DNA from 3 places in the Metabacillus sp. 22489 genome. Region 2 is predicted to be linked to each of the others. Evidence: riboswitches for the same ligand, from Rfam matches in the RefSeq annotation. Region 2 holds a riboswitch; each other region holds the start of a gene.

Region 1 (9,893 bases), on a different contig from region 2:
ATAGTAGTTGATTATGAAAAGAAATTGGTGAAAGGGAGTTAATATAAATGAAGTTTGCAATTTCATCTAAAGGTGATACAGTTTCAAACTCAATTATGCAAAAAATGAGGACATATTTGTTAGATTTTCAGTTAGAATATGATGAAGATCAACCTGATATTGTCATTTCTGTTGGTGGAGATGGAACTCTTTTATATGCCTTTCATCGTTATCGAAGTAGACTTGATAAAACGGCATTTATCGGTGTCCATACTGGCCATCTTGGCTTTTATGCTGATTGGGTACCAGACGAAATCGAAAAGCTAGTTATTGCGATTGCAAAAACTCCCTATCAGGTAGTAGAATATCCAGTCCTTGAGGTCATAATTAATCATAATGATGGTAGTCGTGAGGCAAGATATTTAGCATTAAATGAATGTACGGTTAAGAGCATAGAAGGCACTTTAGTTATGAATGTTGAAATTAAAGGTCAAACCTTTGAAACGTTCCGTGGAGATGGACTATGTATTTCAACTCCATCAGGAAGTACAGCCTATAATAAGGCATTAGGTGGTGCGATCCTTCATCCGTCGATTAGAGCGATTCAGTTAGCTGAGATGGCCTCAATTAACAATCGAGTGTTTCGGACAATAGGTTCACCGCTTATCTTGCCTGAGCACCATACATGTATGTTAAAGCCAGTTAACGATGTTGATTTTCAAATTACAATTGATCATTTAACATTATTACATAAAGATGTGAAATCAATCCAATGCCGTGTTGCAAGTGAAAATATCCGTTTTGCTCGATTTAAGCCATTTCCATTTTGGAAAAGAGTGCGTGATTCATTTGTCGGTGATGTCGGTAGGAAGGAATAACCTTGTTATTTTGTTAAAGTAATTGAAGTTAATTATAATTCAAGATGTTTATAGGGGTTTAATTGTATGAAGCCATTTCAGTTACAGTGGGTCATTAACAGCGAAGATGCAGGGAAATCGATAAAGGATTTTGTCAGAGAAAAGAAAATATCAAAACGTGCTTTAACTGATATTAAATTTAATGGTGGAGCTATTAAAGTGAATTCAGAAAATGTAACAGTGCGCCACGTTTTGCGAGCAAGCGATCTTTTGACCGTAATTTTTCCTATTGAAGAAAAGGGCACAAGCCTAAAAGCGGAAAATGACGTACCGTTCGATATTGTATATGAGGATGAGCATTGTATAGTAATTGATAAGCCGCCATTTATCCCTTCGATTCCCTCTCGTGAGCATGTAAGTGGAACGTTAGCAAATGGTTTGATGCAATATTATGAGACACATCAAATCCATTCGACAATCCATATTGTTAATCGCCTAGATAAGGATACATCGGGGTTAATGCTTGTTGCAAAACATCGCTTTGCCCATTCGTTGTTTTCAGAGCAGCAAAGAAATAAGGAGATCAAGCGCACTTATTTTGCAATTGTGCACGGTGTTCTTAAGGAGACAGCTGGAACGATTTCAAGGCGAATTGGTCGAAAGGATGATAGCATCATCGAAAGGGAAGTAAGAGAAGATGGTCAAGAGGCAATCACACATTATCAAGTTCTGAATACCTTTCATAACAAGACATGTATTGAATTAGTGTTAGACACTGGAAGAACGCATCAAATTCGTGTCCATCTTTCATCTATTGGTCATCCTCTTTGCGGTGATACATTATATGGGGGGAGTCAGGAGCAGATTAACCGCCAAGCATTACATAGTGTAAAGCTTTCCTTTTGGCATCCAATCTTAGAAAAAGAAATGGAGTTTATTTCTGAGATCCCTGAAGATATGAAAAAACTTATGACAGAATGATTGTAAGATGAGTAGTTCAATTTTGGAGTAATAAGGTTATTCCTATATTGAACTACTTTTTTACATGGACGAAATTAAGGAGGTCGGTTTTTAAATGGCTTGTAAGAGTCGTTTCTAACCAAATGCAAATTGTGGTGGGATATATGTATTTGTAGGGTTCGTTTGAAGTTATACATACTAAGTATGAAAGATCCATTTTTATAATGGCTGGACCTACACCTGGTAGTTTTTTCGGGATTATCTTCTAAATCTTTCTTCATCAAACGGAATGGTTGAGGGAACAGAAACGATTTCATCCTCAGGATAGCGATAGGCTGTAAGCTTATTCCCAAAAACAGCACCTGTATCAATATTAATTGTCTGCTTCGTACGTTTTGCCTCTAACACGGGTGTATGCCCATAAACAATAAATGGCTTACCTTGATAGTGCAATGCCCAATCCCTGCGTTCAGGAGTACCATCTGGATTTTTCTTGCCGGTGATATCACCGTATAATACAAAGGTTTTGATAGCATTGCTTGTCTTACCGATATAGTCCTCACGAATTCCCGCATGTGCTACGATTAACTTCCCATCATCGAGAACTTGATATAAAGGAGCTGATTCGTATATCCAGATAAACTTTTGTTTAATCTCCATTTGTTGTGAATGTGAAAGAGCATCATACTCAGCAACTGTTGTCTCTAACCCATGAGAAATTTGCACTTTATTGCCTAGAAAAAAACGATAAAGCTTATTGCAATGATTTCCTGGAGAATAAAACGCCTGTTTCTCCTTCAACAATCGATACACAACGTCAATCACTCGAATCGAATAAGGGCCACGATCCGTTAAATCCCCAACAAAAGACAGCTTCCGATTGCTCGGATGAATTGGAACTCCCGAAGACCAATCATACCCAAGCACCCTAGTCAACTCCTCAAACTCCTCAAAACACCCATGAACATCCCCAATAACATCAACCTTCACAACATCCACCTCCTAATGGGGGACAGTCCCCAAAAATATATAAAATCACCACTAACTAAATCAAAATGTAAAAATTAAAACAAATTGGGGACAGTCCCTCGCTAGCATTTTTGTAGCCTCATGTTCTAAAAAGGGGATTAATCAAGAAAATTGGGGACAGTCCCCAATAAATAGTCCCCAATAAATTGACTCCAATAATTGACCCCAATAAAAAAGGTACCCATTCATAGGGTACCTTTATTTCAGTCAAACATGTATTTTCTTGTGCGGGATCGGACGTTTAGGATGATGCCGATTGCGACCATGTAGGTGGCGAGTGAGCTTCCGCCATAGCTTATGAATGGTAAAGGAAGTCCTGTTATTGGCAGTAATCCAATCGTCATTCCAATATTTTGAAAGACTTGGAAGGTAATCATTCCGATAATGCCTGTACATAAATAGCTTCCAAATGGGTCATTGCTTTCAAGTGAAATATGAATCATACGATAAATTAGTAAAAAGAAGAGTGAGATAACAATACTTCCGCCAATAAAACCAAATTGCTCTGAAATAATGGCAAAGATGAAATCAGTATGGGCTTCAGGTAAATAAACCTCTAGATTTTGATACCCTTTCCCATGTAATTCCCCAGAACCGATTGCTAATAGAGATTTAACGAGCTGGAAGCCCTGCTCACCAGAGTATTCATATGGATTTAACCATCCATAAAAGCGATCTAATTGATATTCTTCACCGCGTAAAACGTACTTAAGGAAGAAATCAGGAAATTTAATAAATGTAAAGATGAACGCTCCAGCAATTATAAGAACAGAGGAAACAGCTGTTAAAATGATTCGCCATTGAATTCCCGATACTAATATTAGAGATGCAATCACGGCACAAAATACCATCGTCATCCCCATATCTGGCTGTCTAATTAACAAGAGAATTGGTGGTATTGCAGTTGCAAAAAGCTTCCCAATTAATAGAAAATCATCTGAAAGAGAACTAACTGGGTATTTCTCTCGATGCTCAGTAATAATTTTGCTCAAAACAATAATCAAGAATATTTTCATTAACTCTGATGGCTGGAAATTCCCAAGTGGTCCGAGTTGATACCAGCTTGTCGCACCTTTAATCGTTTGGACAATTGGTTCAGGTAAAATTTCTAATCCTAGAAGCAACAGCATACCAAAGCCGTATAAATACCAAGCTAATTGCTTAAATCGGTCAAAATCGATTAACATAGTTAGAACAACGGCTACCGACCCGATAATATACCACTGAATTTGCTTGACGGAAAAGTTAATCCCTTGAAGTGCTGAAGTAAGAGTCTCTTCAGCACTATTGATCGCAATCGTGCTAACTAAAGCTAATAAAAACATGATAAATATTAATGTATAATCAATTTGATGTTGGGGAGATTTTTGAGATGTCATAAGATGATCCCTTTCTAAACATTTAAGTTGAAATTAATCCTAGTGTCATTGTATCATTAACCATCTTAATGGTTTGTGAACGATTTGAAAAGATTCCTTTGTCGGATTCTTAATAGATTGTAAAATTTTTATGAAGGTTTAGGAAGAGAATTGAGTTTTTCTTACGATATCATATAGAATATTATAGTATTTATCCCGAATACCAGGTAGCTTAATCCCCTTATAAATGACGGGGTACATCCTAAAAATTCTTGCCATTGTGTGTAATGAATGGAAAGTTTAGAAAAATACAACAAAGTCTTCCTACAATACGAAGGAGCATTAAAACAGTAAGGGACTTTGACATGAAATCGTTATGGAAGATGATTACGCATAGTCCACCATACATCTAAGTTTCCTTCATGGTGATAAAATACTGCTGTGAATAAAAAAGTCACAACCATTATTGTAGCACATTTTACTAAATAGAGAGAGGGGGACTAAACATGTCAGATGAAAAAGAAAAAGTAGAATTAGAAGAGGAAGGATTACTTGCTTCTTTATCAAGTCACAATATGGATGAATTTCGCGAGGTCTTTTTAGAGCAACATCCTTATGATCAAGCGAAATTTTTTAGTAAATTAGAGGAAGAAGAACGATTTATCGTTTATAGCTACCTATCACCTGAAGAAATGGCTTCTGTTTTTGAAAACATTGAGGATGACGATGATAGGTACAAAATCTTTTTATCAGAAATGGATCCAACCTTTGCGGCACAAATGCTATCTCATATGTACGCTGATGATGCAGTAGACGTTTTGAATGAGCTTGACAAAGATCAGGCAGCGAGCTACTTAACAATCATGGATGATGATGCAGCTGAGGAGATTCGTGAACTTCTTCATTATGAGGAATATACGGCTGGTAGTATTATGACAACAGAATACATCGCCATCCACGCAAATCAAACTGTGCACTCTGCTATGCAAATTTTGAAAAATGAGGCACCAAATGCAGAGACAATCTATTATGTATTCGTTATTGATGAAGCAAAAAAACTTGTTGGGGTTATTTCGTTAAGAGACTTGATCATTAATGAACCAGATACAATGATTTCTGAAGTAATGAATGAACGTGTGTATTCAGTAAGTGTTGCTGAAGACCAAGAAGAAGTGGCGCGAAAAATGAAGGATTATAACTTTTTAGCGTTGCCTGTTGTAGACTTTAGAGGACATCTGCTCGGAATTATTACAGTAGATGATATTGTCGATGTCATTGATGAAGAAGCAAGTGATGACTATTCCAAGCTTGCGGGGATTGCAGATGTCGATTCAAATGACCGAGGTCCTTTCACAGCAGCTAAAAAAAGACTCCCTTGGTTGATTATTCTTTTATTTTTAGGAATGTTTACAGCGAGCTTAATTGGGAGATTTGAAGCGACATTAGACAAGGTCGCCATATTGGCTGTTTTTATTCCCCTTATTGCAGGTATGGCTGGAAATACAGGTACACAAGCCTTAGCGGTTGCAGTAAGAAGAATTGCTGTAGGGGATGCTGAGGAGCATAGCAGTATAAAATTGCTACTTAAAGAAGCAGGTACAGGCTTAATTACAGGTACAGTTTGTGGAATTGTCGTTACAATTGTAATTTTTGTATGGAAGGGCGAGCTTTTCTTAGGGATGCTTGTCGGTATTTCAATTTTAGCGACATTAACAGTTGCTACGATTGCTGGGGCGTTAATACCGCTCATTATGCATCGGCTTAAAGTTGACCCAGCTGTAGCTTCGGGGCCATTTATAACAACTATTAACGATATTATTAGTATTTTAATTTACTTTGGAATGGCGACATTATTTATGCAGTATTTAATTTAATGTTCTATTCGTACTAACTGATTGGAGGGATTTGATGCATGGTGCATCCGTAACATCACTAGTTATTGTTATTTTAGCAGCGTTTTTAACACCTATTATTCTACATCGTCTTAGGCTTAACTTTATGCCAGTCGTCGTCGCAGAAATTATTGTTGGATTAATTATTGGAAAAAGTGGCTTTGATGTCGTCTCTCAAGATATGTGGCTTGAAACCCTTTCGATGTTAGGCTTTATCTTTCTTATGTTTTTAAGTGGACTAGAGATTGATTTTTCAGCATTTGCTGGAGGAAAAAAGAAGGAAAAGCTTCCTTCAGGTAAAAATGCTCCCAATACGTTTCTAGTTTCTACGATTATATTTGTCGGGATTTTTATTCTATCATTAATCCTTTCATATCTATTTGTTTGGATTGGACTGATGGATAATGCCTTCCTTATGACATTAATTATTTCAACAATTTCCCTTGGTGTTGTTGTCCCAACATTAAAAGACGCTCAAATTATGAAATCAAACATCGGGCAAATCATTTTACTTGTTGCGGTTATCGCGGATTTAGTGACGATGGTGTTACTTGCGGTGTTTGCCTCAATATATGGCGATGGGGATACGAACACATGGTTATTACTCATATTATTTGGAGCAGGAGTCTTGCTTTATTTCCTAGGGAAAGCATTTCAAAACCGTTCCTTCATTGAAACTATGTCAAAAGGAACGATCCAAATTGGCACACGAGCTGTTTTTACTCTCATCATTGTATTAGTTGCAATTTCAGAGACAATAGGAGCTGAAAACATTTTAGGAGCCTTTTTGGCAGGTGTGCTTGTTTCATTGTTATCACCAAATAAAGAGATGGTGCAAAAACTTGATTCCTTTGGATATGGATTTCTTATTCCAATTTTCTTCGTAATGGTCGGTGTTGACTTAGATATCTGGGCATTGTTCCAGGATCCAAAAATCTTTATATTAATACCTTTACTATTTATCGGATTGTTAATATCAAAAATTGTTCCAGTATTTTTATTAAAGCGTTGGTATGATTTAAAAACAACACTTGCATCAGGCTTCTTATTAACTTCAACATTATCCCTTGTTATCGCTGCAGCTACAATCGGTGAAAGAATGGAAGTTATAACGTCAGAGATGTCAGGTGCACTAATTTTAGTTGCAGTTATCACAAGTATTGTTACACCAATTTTCTTTAAAAAGCTATTCCCGAAACATGTATCAGAGCGTCCGAAAATTAAAGTTGCCTTTATTGGAGCGAATCAATTATCCTTGCCTGTTACGAGGGAATTAAACCCAGAAATATATGAAACAACAGTCTTTCATATGAAACAAGAGAAACTGGACAAACAAATTTCCCATTCCTTGTTTGATATAAAAGAAATTAAAGATTTTGAAGTAAAAACGTTGATGGAAAATCAAGCATTTGATATTGATTTAATCGTAGTAACAACAGGAGATGAGCAACGAAACGCGGATATTGCGCTATTTGCAAAAGAGCAAAAGGTTGAACGAGTAATTGCGAGCGTTGCTTCACCTGAATTAGATACAAAGTTGAAGGAAAACGATATTGACGTCTTTTCTACATTGTTATCAACGAAAACAATGCTTCGTGCATTGATTGAAGCACCTGGGGTTATGCGGATTTTAACAAATCAAGAAACGATGCTTTATCAAATTAATTTAAAGAATTCTAAATATGATCACATTTTGCTTCGAAATTTTCCGTTTACAGGAGATATTATCTTTGTTCGGATTTTTAGAGGGAAGGATTCGATTGTTCCTCATGGGGATACGGATTTAAAGCTCGGAGATCGGTTAATTGTGACAGGATCACGAGAATATGTGAACGAGTTAAAACGTGAACTTGAGCTATGGTGATGATTTTTTTCTTGAAAGATATTCAACAAATGGTATGATAGAAATAAGCAAATGTTCAAACAATTTCTATCATTATAAATTGAATAGTTATGATACCGCTAGGGGTGCCCTAATGAAAGGGCTGAGATTAAAGTGTTTCTTTAAGACTCTTATAACCTGATCTGGTTTGTACCAGCGTAGGGAAGTGGACTTACGTATCGAGATCAAATATAGTATGTAAACCACTTTCCTACCTGGAAAGTGGTTTTTTGTATTTAGGAGATAGAAAACTAATACAACTATTACATTAAAGTAAGGTGAAGCAATTGGAGATCCATGTCATTACAGATGGCGTCCAAACAGTGAAGGAAATTATAAAAAAAATACTCATGATTCATGAGGAGGTTGACTTTTTACATATTCGTGAAAAAACGAAGTCGGCTTCTGAAGTGATGGAAATCGTTTCAGCACTGTTAGAAAACGGTGTAAGTAGGGATAAAATTATCGTTAATGACCGCCTTGATGTTGTTCAATTACAGCAGCTATCGAATATTCATTTGCCAGGAAATAGCTTTTCGATTCAAACAGTAAAGGAGTTTATGCCTTCATTAAAAATTGGGCGTTCCGTCCATTCATTGGAGGAAGCGATAGCTAGCGAAAAGGCCGGTGCGGATTATCTCATGTTCGGTCACCTGTTTGCAACGAAATCAAAAGCGAAGCTCCCTCCAAGAGGAGTAGAACTATTAGAAGATATCTGTAGGTCAGTTTCTATTCCTATTATTGCGATCGGAGGTATTGTTCCTGAAACAGTTTCTAAATTATCAAATATTAAGCTAGGCGGAATCGCGATCATGTCATATGTTATGGCAAGTGACAATCCGAGTTTCGCTTTACAGCAAATAAAAGAGAGTTTACTAGAGGTGGAAAAGAATGAACAAACACTTTGATGTAGGGATTATTGGGGGAGGGGTCATCGGTCAATCCATTGCTTATCAACTGGCAAAGGAAGGTGTATCTGTCGTTGTATTAGAAAGTCAAAAGATAGGAAGTGGAGCTACTAGTGCAGCAGCAGGAATGCTTGGGGCGAACTCCGAACTAGAAGCAAACGATGCCTTTTTTCAGTTTGCTAAGGAAAGTCAACGCCTCTATCATACACTTAGCAAGGAGCTTTTCGAATATTCGCAGATTAATATTCAATTAGTAGATAACGGTATGTATAAGCTTGCGATAACCGATGATGAAGTTGAAGCGTTGCAACAGCTTGTTAAGCATCATTCTTCACTACAATGGCATTCAAGGGAAGTTGTATTAGAAAACGAACCAACCTTATCAAAGGGAATTAAAGGGGCACTCTATATTCCAGAGGATGGTCATGTTTCACCAACACATGTTTGTGCAGCCTTTTCAAAGTCTGCTAATTATTTTGGGGCAAGCATTTTTGAAAACACACCAGTACATACAATTGAGAAAACAGCAGCTAATGAATATACATTATCTACCCCGCATACAGAATTCACATGTAAGCATGTTGTAATTGCGAACGGGGTTTGGAGTGGCTACTTTTTTAAGCAGCTTGGAATAAATGGAAGCTTAAAACCAGTTAAAGGAGAATGCCTTGCCTTTCAAAGCAGTGATATTCATTTAGAAAAAACGATTTTTTACGATCATTGCTACATCGTTCCAAAAGGTGATGGACGATTTGTTGTTGGTGCATCAATGGTGGAGAATGATTGGAACACACTTCCGACAATTGGTGGCATCCACTCATTGCTAGAGAAAGTTACACCTATTCTAGCAAACATGGAGTCTGCAACATTACTACATACATGGGCTGGATTAAGACCACAAACAGACGATGGAAAACCATATATAGGTCAGCATCCTGATGGAGAATCGATTTATTTTGCAACTGGACATTATCGAAATGGAATTTTGCTAGCTCCACAAACAGGCATCATGATTCGCGATCTCATTT
Region 2 (9,893 bases):
ACGTGAAGATGGTGTCCAAACAACTGAAATTTTAAAAGAAATGAGATTAAAAGAAAAGCAGCGTGAAAGTGAAGCAGATATGAAGAAAAAGATGCTCCAAGGCCAATTGAATGCACAATTTAGATATGGACGAGGAAAATTGTAACACCCCTTTCCAAGGACCCCTTATATAGTATTAGTTTCTACTAATAGTATGTATAGGGGTCTTGCCATATTCTATCCCCCTCTTTTTTGCTTTTTCCCCAGATCTTTTCCCCCATAACATTTTACCTAAAAACATTATTCACCAACAAACAATCGACAATCCTCGTATTTTCGGATGTTTTTTTATTCATATGAATCTCAAAATATTGCATCTATCAAGGATTTAAATGACTAAATATAGTAATTCCATCAAAATTTTATGAAAATTGTAAAAAAAATGCTCCGAAACCCTTTACAATAGGAAAAAATATCCGATAATAGAATTACTAGGGCTTTTCCACCTAGTAAAGCTAAGAGCGAGGTGGTTTTTGTGAAATCTATTGATGCAAAAATTGAAGAGTACCGAAAGAAAATGTTTGTTATCGCAAAAGAAAACGGTATAGAATCGCATCTCACACTAATTGCAAGCCAAAACCTTGACGAGCTACTTAATATTAAAATGAATGAAAGTCACCAAAATTTATTTCATAACGAGTGTAAAGAAATATAAAATAAAGACAGCGATTACATCAATAAACAATTTGCTTATTGATGTATTTTTTTGGTCATTTGGGGACAGTCCCCCATTATAGGAATTGGAGTGATTAAAATGTCAAATGAGAAAAAAATTGTTTGGCTTAGTAAAGGTTTACCAAAAACATTGACACATAAAGGGAAAGAATACCGTTCTGGAATAGCGAAGGATCAGACAGAGCAATTAAACATAACCTTTGAGAAAATAGTTGATGATGATGTCGAAAATCATGAATATCACGGTGGCAAAGATAGAGTTATTTGTGTTTATCCTTATGAGCATTACCATTTTTGGGAGAGTACTTACGGGAAATCATTACAAAAGGCAGCCTTCGGGGAAAACCTTACAACAGTTGGGATGAAAGAATCTGATGTATGCGTAGGAGATGTTTATCAAATAGGAGATGCAATTGTTCAAGTATCACAAGGAAGGTTCCCTTGTGCGACAATTAATAAGCACACACATATTCATACCCTATTAAATAAAATGATTGAACTCGGCTATACAGGATATTTCTTTCGCGTATTAGAGGAAGGAACGATAAATACGCAATCCAAGATAAAGCAATTAATCCAACATCCTATGCAATTATCTGTTGCGACAATCCATGAAACATTTTTTCATACAAAGGAATTATCTAAAATCGAAACGATTTTGTCTGTTGCTGAGTTATCAAACGAATGGAAGGTTCGGTTCGAAAAGCTCTATCAACAAGAAAAGCAAAAACAACTCGGTTAAAATTAACTAGCATGGAGCAAATGTACCACGCTCCCTTCCCTCCATTTTTCATAAAAAACATAGAAAAATAAAGATCATCTTCATAGGTACATAGCTTCATATTTATTTTTGGGACAAAGAATGTATTGACTGGATCCATCGATATGCTATAGTAAAAACAGAAATGAATATATTACCAATTTCTACTAGGGGAGTCCATAAGCTTGGACTGAGAGAAGAACGCGCAATTTAAGTTCTTTGACCCTTTGAACCTGATCTGGATGATACCAGCGTAGGGAAGTAGCTGCAGTTGAAAAAGGAGCAGTCTATCTTTTTCAATATTAATGCTTACATCCAACGGGTTCTGAATTTTTTCAGAACCCGTTTTTATTCCCCTCAATTGGTTATCTGTAAGATCATCCAATCCATATTTTAGGAGGAAAATGATGAAGATTACCATTAAAAAACCATTTCCAGAAAGCAAGAAAGTGTACATCCAAGGAAGCACCCCAGATATTCGTGTTCCAGTTAGAGAAATTAGACAGAGTAAAACAGTGCATTCATATGGCGAGGAAATCAATCCACCTATACGGGTATATGACACTAGTGGACCTTACACAGATATGAATGCTGCAATTGATATTCGTAAAGGGTTACCAAAAGTTAGAGAAAATTGGATTCTTAATCGTAATGATGTCATTAGATATAACGGTCGTACGATTAAGCCTGAGGATAATGGGTATAAATCAGCTAGTAAGCAATCAAATATTGAGACCTTTCCATCCCAAGGCAGTAAGCCACTTGTTGCAAAAGAAGGCAAACGTGTCACCCAGCTTCATTACGCCAGAAAAGGAATCATTACTCCTGAAATGGAGTTTATTGCAATAAGAGAACAAATGGATGCAGAATTTGTCCGCCAGGAGGTTGCAGCAGGACGTGCAATTATCCCAGCAAACATTAACCATCCTGAAAGTGAACCAATGATAATTGGAAAACATTTTCATGTAAAAATTAATGCGAATATTGGAAATTCCGCTGTAACCTCATCGATTGAAGAAGAAGTAGAAAAAATGACATGGGCAACACGTTGGGGTGCAGACACAATTATGGATTTATCAACAGGTAAGGATATACATACAACAAGAGAGTGGATTATTCGCAACTCACCTGTTCCAGTTGGGACTGTTCCGATCTATCAGGCATTAGAAAAAGTAAATGGAATTGCCGAGGATTTAACATGGGAGGTATACCGAGACACTTTAATAGAACAAGCTGAGCAAGGGGTTGATTACTTTACGATCCACGCTGGTGTGCTATTACGCTATATTCCTCTAACTGCAAAACGGACAACTGGAATCGTTTCTAGAGGAGGTTCAATTTTAGCACAATGGTGTCTTGCACATCACAAGGAAAATTTCCTGTATACACACTTCCACGAGATATGTGAAATCCTTGCAAAATACGATATTTCAATATCTCTAGGCGATGGATTACGCCCTGGCTCAATCGCAGATGCAAATGATACGGCACAGTTCGCTGAGCTTGAGACATTAGGTGAACTAACGGAAATTGCTTGGAAGTATGATGTTCAAGTCATGATTGAAGGTCCAGGTCATGTTCCAATGCACTTAATTAAAGAAAATGTTGAAAAACAACAGGAAATTTGTAAAGAAGCACCTTTTTATACATTAGGACCATTAACAACCGATATTGCCCCAGGGTATGACCATATCACTTCTGCGATTGGTGCTGCAATGATCGGCTGGTTCGGAACAGCAATGCTCTGTTACGTGACACCAAAGGAGCATCTAGGATTACCAAACAAGGAAGATGTTCGCGAAGGTGTTATTGCCTATAAAATCGCTGCACATGCTGCTGATCTCGCAAAAGGACATCCCGGTGCCCAAAAAAGAGACAACGCCCTCTCTAAAGCAAGATTTGAATTTAGATGGCACGATCAATTCAATCTATCACTTGACCCAGAGCGTGCACGTGAATACCATGACGAAACATTGCCTGCAGAAGGAGCAAAAACAGCACACTTTTGTTCAATGTGTGGACCTAAATTCTGTTCAATGAGAATTTCACATGATATAAAAGAACGGACATTAGAGCAATCGGAATCTGAATTAGGACTCATCGAAAACGGACTCCGAGAAAAAGCAAAGGAATTTGTCAAAGGTGGTTCTGCTCTATATCGTTAGCTTATAACATTAAGAGGGCTATATTTAGTCCTCTTTTTTCCTATTTTCATAGAAAAATGGATCTACCCCGATTCGATCTATAGTTCTACCTTTAAAACGATGATCATGTTTTGGTTTATCATCTGCAGCATACCAAACTCCACCGTGTTGAATATCTAACGGTTCATCGTAATTAAAATACGTCCTTTCGTTAAATTCATGATAATGACTACCATCAGGTAACGGAATGGCCGGACCAGTTATTCCGTAATAACGATGATAATGGTTATTTTCAAAAGAGGTAATCCCTTGAAAACGGTGGACATGCTTATCAAAGCTATTACCATTTACATTTCGTGTAAACCCTTTAATTACATGAAAATGCCCCTTATCTTCTGTAGTTCTCACGTATATCCGATGGGCATGATGCGGCTTAACGGTGTAATTAAAATAAGTCACTGTTTCCCCTCCCTTATACTTCTTACTATGCAAAAATTAGTTTATTGTGAAAAAGTTGATCAATGATTTGATAGTATAATTATTAAATAACAACCCTCGCAAATTGTTATCAAATGGCCATTTTTTAAGTCAAAACTTTAGAGCCTCAAAATTTTATAGCTTTCTTAAATGACTCCACATTAACACCACTCGTATTTTTAAAAAAATTTTGCTAGAATTTAAATGAAACCTTTTATTAATATATCCGTATAGTAAGATAGAAATATGATAGATTTTGAGGAGGAGTTTTTACATCATGATAAAAAAATTATTATCAGCAATGCTCGTTATGACTCTAGTATTCACACCAGTTGGTGGATTTTTACTAGGAGATCACATAACAACAGTTAGTGCAAAAGGATATAAATCTGGTAAGAAATCATTTAATTCAAACACAAATAATAACTCATCTTTTTTCAAAAAGGATGACACACAGCAAAAATCTTCGACGATCACAAAAAGTAGTAAAACTACTAAATCTAAAACTGGAAGCATTATGAAAGGCTTATTTTTAGGTGGACTAGCTGGGTTACTACTAGGTGGATTATTAAGTAATCTTGGTATTTTAGGCTCGATTATTGGATTATTTATAAATGTGATTGCGATTATCGCTGTCATTGTTATTATTCGAAAACTATTTACCTTCTTTAAAAAGAAACGTAAAGAAGAGGAAGATTCAGTATGGGGAAGATAAAAATAGCTGAGCAGGATATTGTCAATGCCCTTTGCCTTCATATTGCTCATAAAAGACAAATTACGCCACAAGAAGTTGAAATTGAGCTTATTTATGATGATGATTACGGCTTTTCAGCTGAATCATATGTAAATGGTAGAAAGCAAATTCTTATTACAGCTAATATTATCGAAGCATTGCGATATTGGCTTGATACAGTTATGGAAATTGATCCTTATTCAGCAGCTCTTGAGCTTGTTTTGGATGACGAAGAAGGAATTATTGCATATGCGGATTAAAGACGAGTGGCTTTTGCCCTCGTTTTTTGCTAATTAAGATAAGAAAAGAATAAAGGAATGTTGTTATGCGTTCAATGAAAGTATATATCATCGGCTCAATCGTAACAGATATCATTTTAATCGGTTATCTTTTTACCCTATTGGACAGTATTGGAATCGGATTTTTCCTTCTTTTATCAATACTATTGCTTGCTGGCTCCTTTTTATCAGTCTATTTTATGAAAAAAAATTCGTAAGAACTTATAACCAAAAGAGAGTGACTCAAAAAGTTCAGAACCTTTTGAGTCACCCTCATTCATTACCAATTTTAATAAGTCATATCTGATTGTACATAATAATAAAGTAAATTAGCTGTATGTATCAATGAAGAAGTATGCGTTCTTTCAAACGCATGTGATGCATCAATTCCTGGTCCGACTAAGCCGTGAACAATATCATTTCCTGAACGAATTGCAGCAGATGCATCTGAACCATAATAAGGGTAAATGTCCACTTTATAATCGATATGATGCATACGAGCCAGATTTACGAGCTTTTTTCTAAGACCGTAATGGTAAGGACCACTCGCATCTTTGGCACAAATTGAAACCGTGTATTCATCTGTTGCTTGTCCATCACCGATTGCTCCCATATCAACTGCTAGATACTCAACCGTCTCTTTAGGGATATTTGAATTTCCACCATAGCCAATCTCTTCATTATTTGAGATGAGAAAATGAGTTGTATAAGGTAATGAAATGTTTTCCGTTACAATTTGTTTAATAAGATTCAATAAAATAGCAACACTTGCTTTATCATCTAAGTGGCGCGATTTAATAAAACCAGTTGGTGTGATTTCTACCCTTGGGTAAAATGAAATAAAATCTCCTACCTCAATTCCTAGCTTGCGTACATCGTCAGCATTTTTCACGACAGCATCAATTCTTACTTCGATATTTTTTTGATTTCTCTCTAATTTCCCAGCATCTTTATAAACATGAACAGATGTTTGATGCATCAAAATCGTCCCAGTATAGATATCTCCATTTGCTGTTTCAATTTGACAATATTCACCTTCAATGGAGTTATACTGGAAGCCTCCAATAAGATCGATCATTAATCTTCCATTTGCTTTAACCTCTTTAACCATTGCCCCAAGCGTATCGACATGAGCTGTTAACATTCGCTGCTTCGTTGTATCTTCACCAGGCAAGGTAATAATTAACCCTCCCTTATGATTCCGCTTCATTTCAACATGTAAATCTGCTACATATTTCTCAACATATGATATAACGTTTTCCGTATTTCCTGATGGGCTTGGAATCTTAACCAATTCCTTTATGAGTTGAACAATTTCATCGCTCGTATTCATAGACAAGCTCCTTTCAATTACTAAAAACAAGATAATATCATTTTAACAAAAAATATCGAATACCACATACTTTACGAAAGCTTTCATAATTTAATAATCTCAATCAGCTATTCAAAAAATAATTGGATAATCAAACCAATAGTGGGAAATATAAGTGTAATGTTTATTTACAGTGAAAGGAGGGCCTCTTATATGAAATTGTCTAATAATATGGAGTTTGAATTACGAGGTAGTTTTATTCCGAATATCAGTAACTCTAATCGATTGAAAATTATCGAAGTTAACGATAACAGTATTGTTATCCAAATGAATAATTCTAAGCGTAGAGGTGTTTTTCCGATCGATAGCTTTCAATATTGGATTAAACGAAACTCGTTAATTCAAATCGATCACGAAGAAAAAAGAACATCATAATAATAAAGGGGCTATCTCAAGGTACTTAGCCAGCACCTTAAGTAACCCCCTCTTTAGGAAATTACGATTTACTATTTGGATGTTTTTAGGAAAACGTTGTTGCCTTTAACTTATTTGTCGTTCTTAGTTGATTTCCGCTACTGTGCTCGCTTTCCGCGGTGTGGGTAGTGTGAGAAACTTTTGCGATCTCACTTTTCCCACGCATCCCTCATGAATCTCACAATGCGCTCAAATCAACCTATATATAGTGCAAAAACAACAATCTTTCAGAAAAGAACCGATTTTTAAAACGAAATATCATTGATAGTCACTCTTACTTCACCACCAGGAGTACTTAAGCTCATTGTTTCCCCTAATGACCGAAGCAATAATTGATGGCCGACTGGTGAAAGGAATGAAATAAAACCATTGTCTGGATCCGTTTCCTCTGGGAAACAAATGACAAATTCTTCGATCTCTTCATCATCTTCAAATTTTACACTCACTTTACTGCCTATGAATACCTTCGTTAAAGAAGATTGCTTTTCTAATTGGTTGTTCAATAATGATAAGTAGCTTTCAACTTCTGACGTATACGATGAACAGAAGCTTCTATATTTCTCTCTTTCTGAAGCAAAATAAGTATCCATTAATTCGATACTATTTTCCTCAAGAAATACTAATTGGCTAATAAGAGTCTCTTTTAAAACATCGATCGGATTATGGCTCATGGTAGATAGCCCCCCTTCCATGATGTAACCCTTTGCATAATTTTAACTCACGATTCATAAAAATCCCTCCAGTTACTATTTTTGAGATAATCTACCAATCTCAAAGACCATCATATCATAGCCGTACATAAGTTTCTATCTATGGCATCCCCGTATTTCCCATGAAAAAATAGAGGTACTCAAAAAGGGCTGACCACAAGCCACCCCCAATTTTTTAACAACTCTAATTATTTATATTAGCCTCCAAAAAATAAATCCAATACATTTGATGCTGTTGAAGACTTTTTATTGTAAAACTCTGAGTACCCACAATTATTGCAATAAATAACTAAAAATTGATTATGCTGTACATCGAACATTTTTGATAAACCTGTACCTGTCATTGAAACCTCTTTTGAACTAGCATTTTGGCTCCCACATTTTATACATCCTTTTCCACTCATTCTGTTCAACTCCTTGTTTTCTATAATTGTATTACGTTTATAAACATGCATTTGTTTCACTTTTCATTTATCAATATGTAGATTTTGTTATTACACACCCTTTAACCTTCCAATGCAAATAAAGCCAGTCCTTGAGATTATGACTCTTTAGGAGTTGGCCGCTTGTACTTGACACGAAAACTATGTTTAAATATTCATCCTATCCTACATGAAACGAAAAAGGACTGATTACCTCAGCCCTCTTTCCAATTAGCTTATAACCAAGCTGCACCAACGATAATTAATAAAATGAACAATACAACGATTAAAGCAAATCCTCTTCCATATCCGTAACCGCCACCGCCATAGCCGTAGCCGCCGCAGCCATAGCCGCCGCCGAATCCATATCCGTAACCCATTATAATTCCTCCTTTTAATGGTTTATCACCAAAATGTTGACTACCTAAATAACGGACTTATTTATAATAGTCAAAACCAAAACAAAATTTTAGTACCCAACGAAAGCTGCACCGACAATAATCAATAAAATAAATAATACAACAATTAACGCAAAACCAGCGCCATAGCCATAACCTTTACCTGTACCACTCATAAAACAACACCTCCCTTTCGTTGTACTAATACATTATGTAATTAGGGAGATGTACGTAAGGGCATTCGCACAGAGACATGCTTTTTATTTTTTGCTATGTTAAAAATGATTGTTGATTTTTAACTTTGTTTTAAGTGTCAAGTTTGCTAAATTGTAAGAAATGCGGGTAAAATGAAGAAGTTATAATGATAAAATGATTACTGTTATGAATATTAGAAAGTTAGGGTGAAAAATATTGAAGAAAATACTTTTTATAATGATATGTTTCGTTTTATTTTTTCCATTTATGGCATCAGCACATACAACGCTTGAGTCATCAACACCAAGTGCTGGCGAGGTAGTAACGACGGAATTAAAGGAAATAACACTTGAATTTGCGGGTGAAATTGAAAATAAAAGCACATTTACATTGAAATCAAATAACGACGTCGTTCAAGTAGACTCCATTACAGTTGATGGAAAAACTTTAACAGGACAAATCCCAACACCATTAAAAAATGGCGAATACACAATTACGTGGAACATTGCGGCAACAGATGGACATTTGTTATCAGGAGAAATCCCATTTACAGTAAATATCCCGAACCAGGAGGAGTCTGAAGTTCAAGAGGATCCAGCTGCCGAAACTGATGATGCCCAAGTAAATGAAGAACAATCACCTCAGGTAGACAATGATACTGATTCAAATAATGAAGAAAGCGATGATAACCGTTCTATCATTTCAACTGTTTCAATAATCGTCTTAGTCATTCTCTTAGCAGTTGGAATAGGAATTTTAATCCGTAAAAAGAGGTAGGATATGAATCAATTAATACCAATTACCGAATACATAACATATATGTTATTTTCATACTTGGTAGGCTATGTCTTCCTGCAGTTTATTCCTAGCTCTAAAAAGCCTGAAACGACCGCTTCAAAACAGAGTGTATTAATAGCTGTATTAGGAATCATCATTTTCACTTTTCTTCCAGTGCTTCAGGTGATTTCCTTTTTTTCGACAGAGGGTCTTTTCAGCCTTACATCCTATTCTATTTTAACTGAATTTCAAGTAGGAATAGCATGGTTATACGGTAGCTTCTTTGCCGTTTTCTTATGGATGATTATATATGTTGAAGGATCAAAATATATCCAAGCAGCCCTTTTATTCGTGATGATTATTTCAATCGGATATGCAAGCCATTCAGCTTCAATTTCGTTAATCCCTGGACTAATCTCACATTCGCTCCATTATTTAGTTATTACAATATGGGTAGGTGTTCTAATTCATATTGGCTGGCTGTCAAAAAATACAATTC
Region 3 (9,893 bases), on a different contig from region 2:
TGAAAGATAACTATACATTGCTAACCCGATAAGAATCAAGCCAAGATAAATGAACGAGAGTACTGGAACATTTAACTTAATTAAAGCAATTGGATAAGTAGAGAGTAATCCAAAACTAGCTAATAATAAGATAATCAAGATGAGAATTTCTTTTGCTAATGGCTTTGTCCTTTCAAATGCAATAACGCCAATTATACATGTGATCCCGATTACCCAGTATAAGATGGAAATGGTGTTCATCCAAGAATAATAAGGTTCGGCCAATGCGGGTTCAAATTCATACTTATATGAATCTTCGCCAATATGATTCGTTAAAAAGTACCAACCTAATATAAGCATAACTAGAAATCCAACAATTGTTGCGAAAGGATTTGGAGGAGACTCCCTTTTTGCTTCTTTCTTCTTCCTTCTATTCTCGCGTTTTTCTCTTTCCCGCTTTTGCTGAAGAGCTGCTTTCTCTCTTTGTTTATTTTTCATTTTCTTTTTGTCACCTTTTTATATTAAGTAATGTCTGTCTGTACTATAACTGAGAACTAGACTCTTTTCTATGATTATATCAAGAATTTATGGGAGATATAATTAAGGAAAGGTAACTTTTAATTAAGTAGTAGTGGGGATTGTGAACATCCTGATAAATACAGATTATAATTGCATACCAAAATAAATAATACTTCTTTCGCTTACTAATCTTAAATTTCCTACTCTTTAAAATCGTTATTACTTATAAATAAGAAAAAACCCTTGAGATACAAGGGTTTTTATGGAGCATAGGGGGCTCGAACCCCTGACCTCGACACTGCCAGTGTAGCGCTCTCCCAGCTGAGCTAATGCCCCGTAATGAAATGCGATGAGTGCATTTCATAGATATATGAATATTATACAAATTAGATAAAGGCGCTTCAACAATTATTTCTTTTACGTTCCTTCAACATCATAATATTCTTGTATAAATTCCATTTCTTCCTCACGACTAAGAATTCCTGTTGCTCGACCGACATTGCCATTTTGTAGCTCCCAGATGGTGTTATGGTCTTTATCAACTTGAGAAAAGTCATTTTTTGCCCAACGCTCTAATATTTCTAAATAGGTAGTACTATTTTTATAGGTTGATTGGTTTGCTTTAACAACCTCGATTAGGCGGTTGACTCGTTCAGATGTTAACGGGATAAAACCCCATTTTTTATCTGCTTTAACTTTTTGGTGTGACATTCCATGAATGGCGTCACGGATTTTTTCCTCTGACATTTCAAGTGGAAATTCTTCTGCAACAGGTTTAGCATCTGCCTCTTCAATTTCAATGACTTGGCCCTTTTCTTGTTTTTCTACATTAATAGATGCACTTTCCTTTTTTGTTACAGAATCCTTTGAAAGATTTGTAAAAGTGAAGTATAAGACCAGCGCTGCAATAATGATAGAGCAGCTAACAATAATTAATATTTTTTTCATTTCATCCTCCGTTTGCCATATACAAATTATCTATCTGTCTTAGGATTAATGGCATATCTTTTCCATTCGCTAAAAAAGTGTTTATTTCCTTCAAAAAGTTGATGATAAGTTCAAATTTGCAGGGATTATCTTTTAATTGTGGAATTTTAATAAAGACGAAATGAAGGGAAGAGGGGAGTTAATGTCATATCAAGTTGATTTAGTATTAGATGCAAAAGCGACATTAGGAGAAGGTCCACATTGGGAAGAACGTGAACAGCTTTTATATTGGGTTGATATTATAGAAAAAAGACTTCATGTTTATAGTCCTATTACAAGTGATACTCATTTTTACCAATTTAATCATTATATCGGAGCCGCTGTTCCAGGTCAGTTAGGCAATTTTATTGTTGCTTTGCAAAATGGGATTTATACATTTGATTTAGAGTCTGAAGAGCTTTCGTTAATCACTGACCCAGAAGTGAATATGCAATCAAATCGCTTTAACGATGGAAAATGTGACAGCAAAGGTAGATTTTATGTTGGGACAATGGATGTTGATGCAAAGCCTGGCAGTGGTGCGTTTTATCGTTTAGACCGTAATGGGGAAATAAAAAAATTGTTATCAAATGTATCGATTTCAAATGGGCTTGCTTTTAGTCCTGACGAGGCATTTCTTTATCATATTGATACACCAACAGGTGAAATGTCAATCTACAATTATGATGAACAATCAGGGGATATTTCGTTTAAAGAGGTAGGGATAACGATTCCTAAAGAAATGGGATCACCTGATGGAATGACCATTGATCGTGAGGGGATGGTTTGGATTGCCCATTGGGGTGGAGGATGTGTAACACGATGGAATCCTCATACAGGTAAGCAACTTGATGAAATCATTGTTCCTGCTAAAAATGTAACGTCATGTACATTTGGTGGAGAACACTTAGATGAATTGTATATAACAACAGCTCGAATTGGCTTAACAGATGAGGAGTTAGCCTTATATCCGCTTTCTGGAGGCGTTTTTAAGGTGAAACTGGGGATTAGTGGATATCCTGGTTATTCTTATCGGTAAAGACAAGCAGTTTAATGAAATGCTTTAAAGCGAAAGCAGCGGATTTTTAGTAAGTCTGCTGCTTTTTCTATTGTTGCTTTTACAAGTTTGATTTTGGTTACAATTGCTTTAGACTTCATAATATAGAATAAAATAATTAAAAAAACTTTTTATCCCCGTATCTTTTCTTTGCTGTTAACCGTTTATAAAGTAGAGAGTGCTAAAAGGAGTGATTGGAGTGCAAGGAAAGCTTTGTAAGGAATCGATCGATGCTAACGAGTATCACAAAAATTTTTCAGAGGAAAGGCTTCATGAATTATATCCAAAGCTTCGACGATATTGCCTTTTTTTATCGCAAAACAGCTGGGATGGTGAGGACCTTGTTCAAGATGCGTTAATGAAAGCATGGTTGCATTATAACAACAAATCTGAAGTATCTACTTCATTATTAACAAAAATCGCTCATAATGAATGGATTGACAAGGTGCGAAAACGAAGTAAGGAAACATTGGAATCAATTCCTGAACGCGGAGATGAGGGTGTCACCCAAATCGATGACCGTTTTGATTTGATTCAAAGGCTTATCAACACATTAACACCAAAACAAGCTGTGGTGTTTGCTTTAAAAGAAGGTTTTCAATTTCAAATAGGGGAAATAGCTGAGCTTCTCCAGACAACTGAGACCTCTGTAAAGGCTGCGATTTATCGAGCAAAAAAACGAATGGAAAACGAAGAGCAAACTGATAACCATCAGCTAATTGAACATTATTGGGAAAATGATGAGCGGAAGCAGATTGAACAAATACTTCATCGTGCCTTTAAGAATCAGGATCCATCTATTTTAATTAAGTCGATTCCTTTCATTCGTTGTTTAAGAAAGGATACAATAGCTACTTGTACAATTCAAAAATCACGCATGAGCCAACTCTCCTCAAGCACTTTCCTTATGGCTGCATAAATTGTTGCATGCGCTTTTTATGTAAGCAAATTAAAGGAGGCAAAGAAAATGACTATGCCGTATGTCATTGAACAATCAGGTAGAGGGGAACGTTCCTACGATATTTATTCAAGGCTTCTAAAGGACCGAATCATTATGATCGGTTCTGAAATAAATGATGATGTAGCAAATAGTGTTGTTGCACAACTATTATTTTTAGCAGCAGATGATCCCGATAAGGATATCTCTCTTTACATTAATAGTCCAGGAGGTTCAACTTCTGCTGGTTTTGCAATTTTTGATACGATGCAATATATTAAGCCAGATATAAGAACGATTTGTACAGGGATGGCTGCATCCTTTGGTGCAATGCTTTTGCTTGCAGGAACAAAAGGGAAAAGGCTTGCTCTCCCTAATAGTGAAATTATGATACATCAACCGCTAGGAGGTACTAGGGGGCAAGCAACGGAAATTGAAATTTCTGCTAAACGAATTCTTAAACTCCGTGATCATATTAATCAAATTATTTCGGAACGTACAGGTCAACCCGTCGAAAAGATTGCTAAGGATACAGACCGGGACTATTTTATGAGTGCTGATGAGGCTAAGGAATATGGGATCATTGATGAAGTGATAAAATAAATAGGCTCTTTTGATGAAACACCCTTTAGATAAGACAATTTTTGTGATTCATCATGTTATGACAGCGTAATGCTGTCTTTTTTCTTTTCATTACATAAATATTTACGATTTATTCATAATTTGTTCATAAATTATGGAAAATATAGTAGAGGCAGCCTTGATAAATCTACTGGAGGTGTATGGTTTCTTTACTTTGACGCTGCAAAATATAATCAGGAGGAAATGGTATGAAAAAACTTGTTACATATGCAGTCTTGTTATCTATTTTTGCTTTGGGGAGCATCCAAGCAAATCCCGTATTTGCAGAAGAAAATGAGAAGGTTTTTGAAGGGAGGGAGCATCATGGTAATCTTGAAGACCATTTAGAATATCTCCAAAAGAAAGCAAAGGAACTAGGTATTGAAACCGAGGGAAAAGATGTGAAACAGCTTGCAAAGGAGGTTCGTGAAGCTCATCTAAAGAAGCATGCGGAGGAGCTTGGGATTCGTGTTGAAGGAAAAGGTTTAGAGGAATTAGCTAAAGAAATAAGGGAAACGAGAATCCTCCAAAAAGCAGAAGAATTTGGTATTGATACCGATGGAAAAGATCTTGAAGAAATTTCGAATGAAGTTAGAAAAACGATTTTAATAAAAAAAGCAGAAGAATTAAAGATAGAGACTAAGGGGAAGGATATCGAAACCTTAGCAAAAGAAATCCGGGAAACAATGCTTAAAAATGATGCAGATGAGCTTGGAATTGATACTAAAGGGAAAACAGAAAAAGAATTAATGATGGAGGTGTTTGAGAAAAAACTTCTTCAATCAGCAGAAATTCTTGGTATTGATGCGAAAAACAAAACTCCTCATGAAATTATGGAGGAGATTCGGACAAATTATGAAGAGGAAGCAAAGGAGCAAAAGCTTTTCCCGTTTGATGAAGAAAGACATTTTTATTTTAAAGGACATAAAGAGCGTATGAAAGAAATGCCTTCTGATAACTTAAAAAATTAACATATAGGGGCAATCTCAAAATTTTCAATGACTGTTTTGAGATTGCCCTTTCTTATTAAGATAAACCTTTTTAAACGCTTTCCTTAGCGACACTTGCTTTAATTTCATCTAATTGAGCAAGATGTCTTTTTTCGTGATATCCAATAAACTCAATCCATTGTATGAGTGAGAGTTCATCAAATGCGGGATGCTTATATCCTAACCTTGTTAAATCTACAGTAGGTGGAATTGATTCAATAACCTGTATGAGTTCCTTTCGTGATTGAGAGAGTGAAGTCAGTAATTTATGTTTCGATAAATCAGATGTTGATGGGGATAACGTTGTTGGTGCAGTAATTTTTCTTGTTCGGTCAAGAGTTAGTGCTAATGGTTTATCTTTAAGAGGTTCTTGTTCCGGTAATGTTAGTATGTATTTTATGACCTTAGTGATCTCGATTTCAGTTTTGTGTAAATGATCGAGCACTTGTCCAATACTCCATCGTTGTTCTGACTCTTTTTTGTTAAATAGATGTTCAGGAATTGTGTCGATTAAGGTTAAAAGTTCCTTCCTCGTTGCTTCAAGCTGGAAAATCATCCATTTCCCCCCTTTTTTCATTCGAGTATATTATACAATTTATATTTTTAATCCAATATAGAATTTTTTAGACATTTTTCGCAATCGCTCTTTCATTATTCGTGGTAGAATGAGATGGATTTGTTTTGATTATTAATGACGTAATATTTTATAGAAGGGATTATTAGGTATAGATGAATACAACACGTTTTTTCGCATACGCAGCTTTATTTATCGGTGTCCTATCAGTTTCAACATCTGCTATATTTGTTAAGTTAACTTCAGCTCCTCCTGCAGTTATTGCTTTTTATCGCCTATTTTTCTCAACTTTGCTTTTGTTACCTTTCTTTTTAACAAAAAGTCTTGATGAAATTAGGAAAATGTCAATAAGAGATTGGTTGCTATCTGTCGTATCTGGGATTTTACTAGCGTTTCACTTTATTTTATGGTTTGAATCATTGCGCTTTACTTCTGTTGCGAGTTCAGTAGTTCTTGTTACGTTACAGCCTTTATTCGCGTTTATCGGCACTTATTTTTTCTTTAAAGAAAGAGTTTCACTAGTTGCTATCGGAAGTGCTATATTATCAATCCTAGGTAGTGTCGTTATCAGCTGGGGAGACTTTCATATAAGCGGATTGGCGTTATTTGGAGATTTCTTAGCATTGGCTGCATGTGGTCTTATTACGGCATATTTACTTGTAGGACAAGAAATTAGACAACGGCATACGCTCACTTTGTATACTTTTATCGTATACGGTTTAAGCTCACTTACACTCTTATTATATTGCTTATTATTGGATTATCCGCTAGCACCATATCCTATGGAAGATTGGTATTATTTTTGTTTATTAGCACTCATCCCTACATTGTTAGGTCATTCATTATTTAATTGGTCATTAAAATGGGTTAGTACGAATACGATTTCGATGATGATTTTACTTGAACCTGTAGGATCGATCATACTTGCCTATTATTTTCTCGACGAGATATTAATTAATACACAAGTAATCGGAGGCGGAATTATCATCGTCGGCATCATTTTCTTTTTACTTGAAAAACAAATTTTATCGGTGATGAGTAAGAAAGTGAAAGAATAAAAGTTAGCTTTTATTCTTTCATTTCAATTTTTTCTTCACTTTCATTAAGCAAATAAATTGTTTGAAGATCATCGATGCTTATCCCTGTTGCTTTTGCAAAACCTTTATTAAAGTCATTTACCTTAGCTGTTTCTTCGATAATTTCCTTTATAATTGTTTCTCCATATGTATCAACAATGTAACGTATTGCGTAATAGCTTTGCAGATACACATCATAATTATCAAGCCTAAATTTTTCCCATTCTTTATGTGTGACTAGATTCTCAAAGGAAGTATCTTTAAATGGATAGTAGCGATGCTTAACATCATACATCCCGATATATTCAGCAACTCCTTCATGAAACCACAGTGGAATTCGATAAACGAAAAGCCCCTGTTCTTTAATAAAGGCTTGTAAACGATAATGGGTATATTCATGCATAATCGTACTTTGGAAATAAAACGAACCAGGCATCCGATCGGTGGTAATTTCATCTAAATCTGTTATCGCAATCCCTACAATATCATTCGGATCGTCGAAATATCCCATTGTTTTAATTAATGATGTTTCCTTATAAAGTTCATCAGACGAGGCATGGATGATAAAATCAATCTCGTTATCCTTGACAGCTCCTAATAAGCCTGATGTTAAGTAATCAGCTTTATCGATTGCTCTTTCGATAATTGGTAAAAGCTCTTTCTCGTGAGGTTTGTAATAAATAGTGAAGTTTTGATATTGATGAGTTAATTTATTCTCTTTCATCCTTTGATAATTGATAGAATTAGAAGGTTCCTTTTGAAAAGGTAAGGTATAAAAGTCAATTTTTTCCTCTAAGGATAAATCCTTACCCAATTCCGTTGTGATCATTAAGTTAATAGAAAAAAAATAGAAGGATACAAAGATGTATGCTAATGACAAATATGATAATAAAACAAGTTGATTTGTCCTGATAAATAGTGGTAATCGCGTAACCTTATTGTCTTTTACGAATTCATATATACAAAAGGAAAAACTCCCTAATGCGCTCAGACACATGAAAATACTTACGAAAAAGCCGAACTGAACATCTATAAGTAAAAAAAGCGTCATTAATAAGAAGAAAGTAAGTATAAGTGCAAGCGTGAATAAAATTAAGTGTTTGCATATTGTTTTGACAATTTTCAAAGCAACCTCCTAAAGAATTTTTCTTTTTACATACTTATGAGGATACTAAGAAAAAAATCATGATAATTTATATTTAATCAAAATAAAAAACGCTGTGCAGTAGCACAACGCTTATTTGAAATAATGTACTTATATTAAGAAAGGATACTTTCATGTTCATCCTATTGATTAATCATTTATAGCTGCTGGGAAAACGTAGATGATAAAATGGCAAATGCAAATCCAAGAGGGACGCTTAATATAAGGGAAAGCCCATGAACAGGTCCTTCTTCATTACTGATACGTATCGCTTCCTTGTAACCGTAAGAAAAATGAACTAATGAGAGAAAAAGTGTAAGTAGCATTAATATAAATGTCATATTCATCATTTATCCTCCATTTTTAAGCAATCTATTCTTTCTATTAATAGATGCTAGCAGTTCTAGTAATATGATTACTTTTTAAAATTAATAGAGAAATAAAAAACCTTGGCCATAAGACCAAGGTAAAAACGTTATTTTCTTGTTACGAGTCTCGGTGCTGTTAATAGAATTAGACAGCAGATAATTGCGGAGACAATAAGAGTTGGAATCATGTAGGTTGCATTATAACCTAGTGAATATAAAACTACAGGCATTCCATCAGGAGCATATTCTGCAAAAAAGATAGCCCCGCCAATTACATGGACGATATATCTTAGGAAATTTCCGATGAATGCAGCTAAAATGATAAGAAAAATCATTCGATTGCGATTTCCTAGAGATTGTTGAATTTGTTTAAATAAAATACCGCTAAAACCAACTACAGTAAATGCTAAATAATAATCTAGAAATGCTTGGAATGGATGATACACACTTGGATTACCGATTGCAACTTGTAAAAAGCCAAATATTAGTCCTGTTAACAGACCGCCGCTTAGTCCTCTACGAAATGCCATAATAAAAACGGGTATCATTCCTAAGGAAACAGTCCCACCTTGAGGCATTTTGAAGAAAATACCAGAAGCTAAATCCAACAAAAATGCTAAAGCAGCCATCATTGCCACTTCAATTAAAAATAATAAACGTTGATTCACTTGCAAATTTAAAAACCTCTCTTCTTGCACAATAAACCAAAACCTATTAGTAATAAGAATCCAGAATCCATATGTCATTGCTTAATGTAAAACAAAAAGCAATGTATGGAATATGAACGATGGTTCCAAACATTGCTTTTATTATGACCATCCACATCCCTACGCTAGTACTAACTAACAGGTTCGAAGGGTTAGAATAACATAAAAAGAGCTTATTCAATCTCAGCCAGTGGCTCCCCTTGTGGTTTGTATGCTTATTTATTTTGATTTTAACTATACATCATTCTATTTAACCCAACAAGTGTTTTATTTTAAAGAATTTTAAGAGAATGATGAAACGAATTTATTGCTAACTTATAGTAAAAGGTCATTAGTGGATGATAGGACAACTGAGTAGGAATAAATTCTAATTGTAGATGAAACATTTAATTAAAACTTAAGAATTTATCGAAAGTTAGAAAGAGAGAAGGGATTTTAATAGTGTAACTTGATTAGACCTTTAGTGGAATAGATTTGATTCAACTAGATGATTTAGACAAACAATTAAAGGTATCAATTTAATAGAAATAAAAGTTTCCTTAAAATAAGGAACTTTTGACAATTAATATGATGCAATTCAGTAAAGTGTGAATCACGATCAGTTATCATACGATTATATATGGAAATATTACATCATCACCCTAGTATTCATTTCTTTAATAAATGTTAAAATTATAGAAAACAACTGAGTAAAATGAATTCGATTACTTTTAATAGATGAACTTAAAGGATACATTAACTATGTTTGTTGCCGTTTTATTTTGATAAATAATATAGTATGAAAAGAGATTCTTCTTTATTTAATATTGTTTTAAAAAAGAAATTTAAAATTTTATATAAAATTACTTGCTATTAATTAATTATCATGATATATTATTATTCGTCGCTGATAAGGCGAATTTAAAAACACCTTTTAAAAAATAAAATAAAGTGTTGACAAACATTTTGTTGGGTGT

What was found. A riboswitch is a leader RNA that binds a small molecule or an ion and turns the genes downstream of it on or off. The one in region 2 is predicted to bind thiamine pyrophosphate.
Region 1: it holds a riboswitch for thiamine pyrophosphate, as region 2 does, so the genes downstream of both, ACTJJ9_RS12570 (thiamine phosphate synthase) here and thiC (phosphomethylpyrimidine synthase ThiC) in region 2, are expected to answer to the same signal.
Region 3: it holds a riboswitch for thiamine pyrophosphate, as region 2 does, so the genes downstream of both, thiT (energy-coupled thiamine transporter ThiT) here and thiC (phosphomethylpyrimidine synthase ThiC) in region 2, are expected to answer to the same signal.

Annotation. Positions count from the first base shown of each region.
Region 1 covers NZ_JBQENT010000018.1:71,022-80,914, reverse strand. Annotated here, with positions in the region: gene ACTJJ9_RS12600 (NAD kinase) at 48-857, shown strand; gene ACTJJ9_RS12595 (RluA family pseudouridine synthase) at 924-1,817, shown strand; gene prpE (bis(5'-nucleosyl)-tetraphosphatase PrpE) at 2,055-2,786, opposite strand; gene ACTJJ9_RS12585 (FtsW/RodA/SpoVE family cell cycle protein) at 3,029-4,204, opposite strand; gene mgtE (magnesium transporter) at 4,690-6,057, shown strand; gene ACTJJ9_RS12575 (monovalent cation:proton antiporter family protein) at 6,092-7,939, shown strand; TPP riboswitch at 8,030-8,139, shown strand; gene ACTJJ9_RS12570 (thiamine phosphate synthase) at 8,245-8,865, shown strand; gene thiO (glycine oxidase ThiO) at 8,849-9,893, shown strand, end outside.
Region 2 covers NZ_JBQENT010000015.1:50,284-60,176, reverse strand. Annotated here, with positions in the region: gene ACTJJ9_RS11130 (MerR family transcriptional regulator) at 1-145, shown strand, start outside; gene ACTJJ9_RS11125 (aspartyl-phosphate phosphatase Spo0E family protein) at 515-694, shown strand; gene ACTJJ9_RS11120 (MOSC domain-containing protein) at 794-1,456, shown strand; TPP riboswitch at 1,634-1,751, shown strand; gene thiC (phosphomethylpyrimidine synthase ThiC) at 1,882-3,639, shown strand; gene ACTJJ9_RS11110 (YmaF family protein) at 3,664-4,077, opposite strand; gene ACTJJ9_RS11105 (hypothetical protein) at 4,373-4,810, shown strand; gene ACTJJ9_RS11100 (YxcD family protein) at 4,798-5,088, shown strand; gene ACTJJ9_RS11095 (hypothetical protein) at 5,154-5,324, shown strand; gene ACTJJ9_RS11090 (M42 family metallopeptidase) at 5,396-6,439, opposite strand; gene ACTJJ9_RS11085 (hypothetical protein) at 6,632-6,853, shown strand; gene ACTJJ9_RS11080 (GreA/GreB family elongation factor) at 7,138-7,563, opposite strand; gene ACTJJ9_RS11075 (zinc ribbon domain-containing protein) at 7,800-8,006, opposite strand; gene ACTJJ9_RS11070 (YjcZ family sporulation protein) at 8,261-8,404, opposite strand; gene ACTJJ9_RS11065 (YjcZ family sporulation protein) at 8,494-8,598, opposite strand; gene ACTJJ9_RS11060 (copper resistance CopC family protein) at 8,834-9,394, shown strand; gene ACTJJ9_RS11055 (copper resistance D family protein) at 9,398-9,893, shown strand, end outside.
Region 3 covers NZ_JBQENT010000071.1:5,386-15,278, forward strand. Annotated here, with positions in the region: gene ACTJJ9_RS24855 (hypothetical protein) at 1-477, opposite strand, end outside; tRNA gene ACTJJ9_RS24860 (tRNA-Ala) at 762-834, opposite strand; gene ACTJJ9_RS24865 (DUF6241 domain-containing protein) at 916-1,446, opposite strand; gene ACTJJ9_RS24870 (SMP-30/gluconolactonase/LRE family protein) at 1,628-2,503, shown strand; gene ACTJJ9_RS24875 (sigma-70 family RNA polymerase sigma factor) at 2,721-3,440, shown strand; gene clpP (ATP-dependent Clp endopeptidase proteolytic subunit ClpP) at 3,441-4,061, shown strand; gene ACTJJ9_RS24885 (hypothetical protein) at 4,289-5,050, shown strand; gene ACTJJ9_RS24890 (DinB family protein) at 5,121-5,624, opposite strand; gene ACTJJ9_RS24895 (DMT family transporter) at 5,798-6,700, shown strand; gene ACTJJ9_RS24900 (hypothetical protein) at 6,711-7,844, opposite strand; gene ACTJJ9_RS24905 (hypothetical protein) at 8,021-8,209, opposite strand; gene thiT (energy-coupled thiamine transporter ThiT) at 8,338-8,904, opposite strand; TPP riboswitch at 9,038-9,148, opposite strand.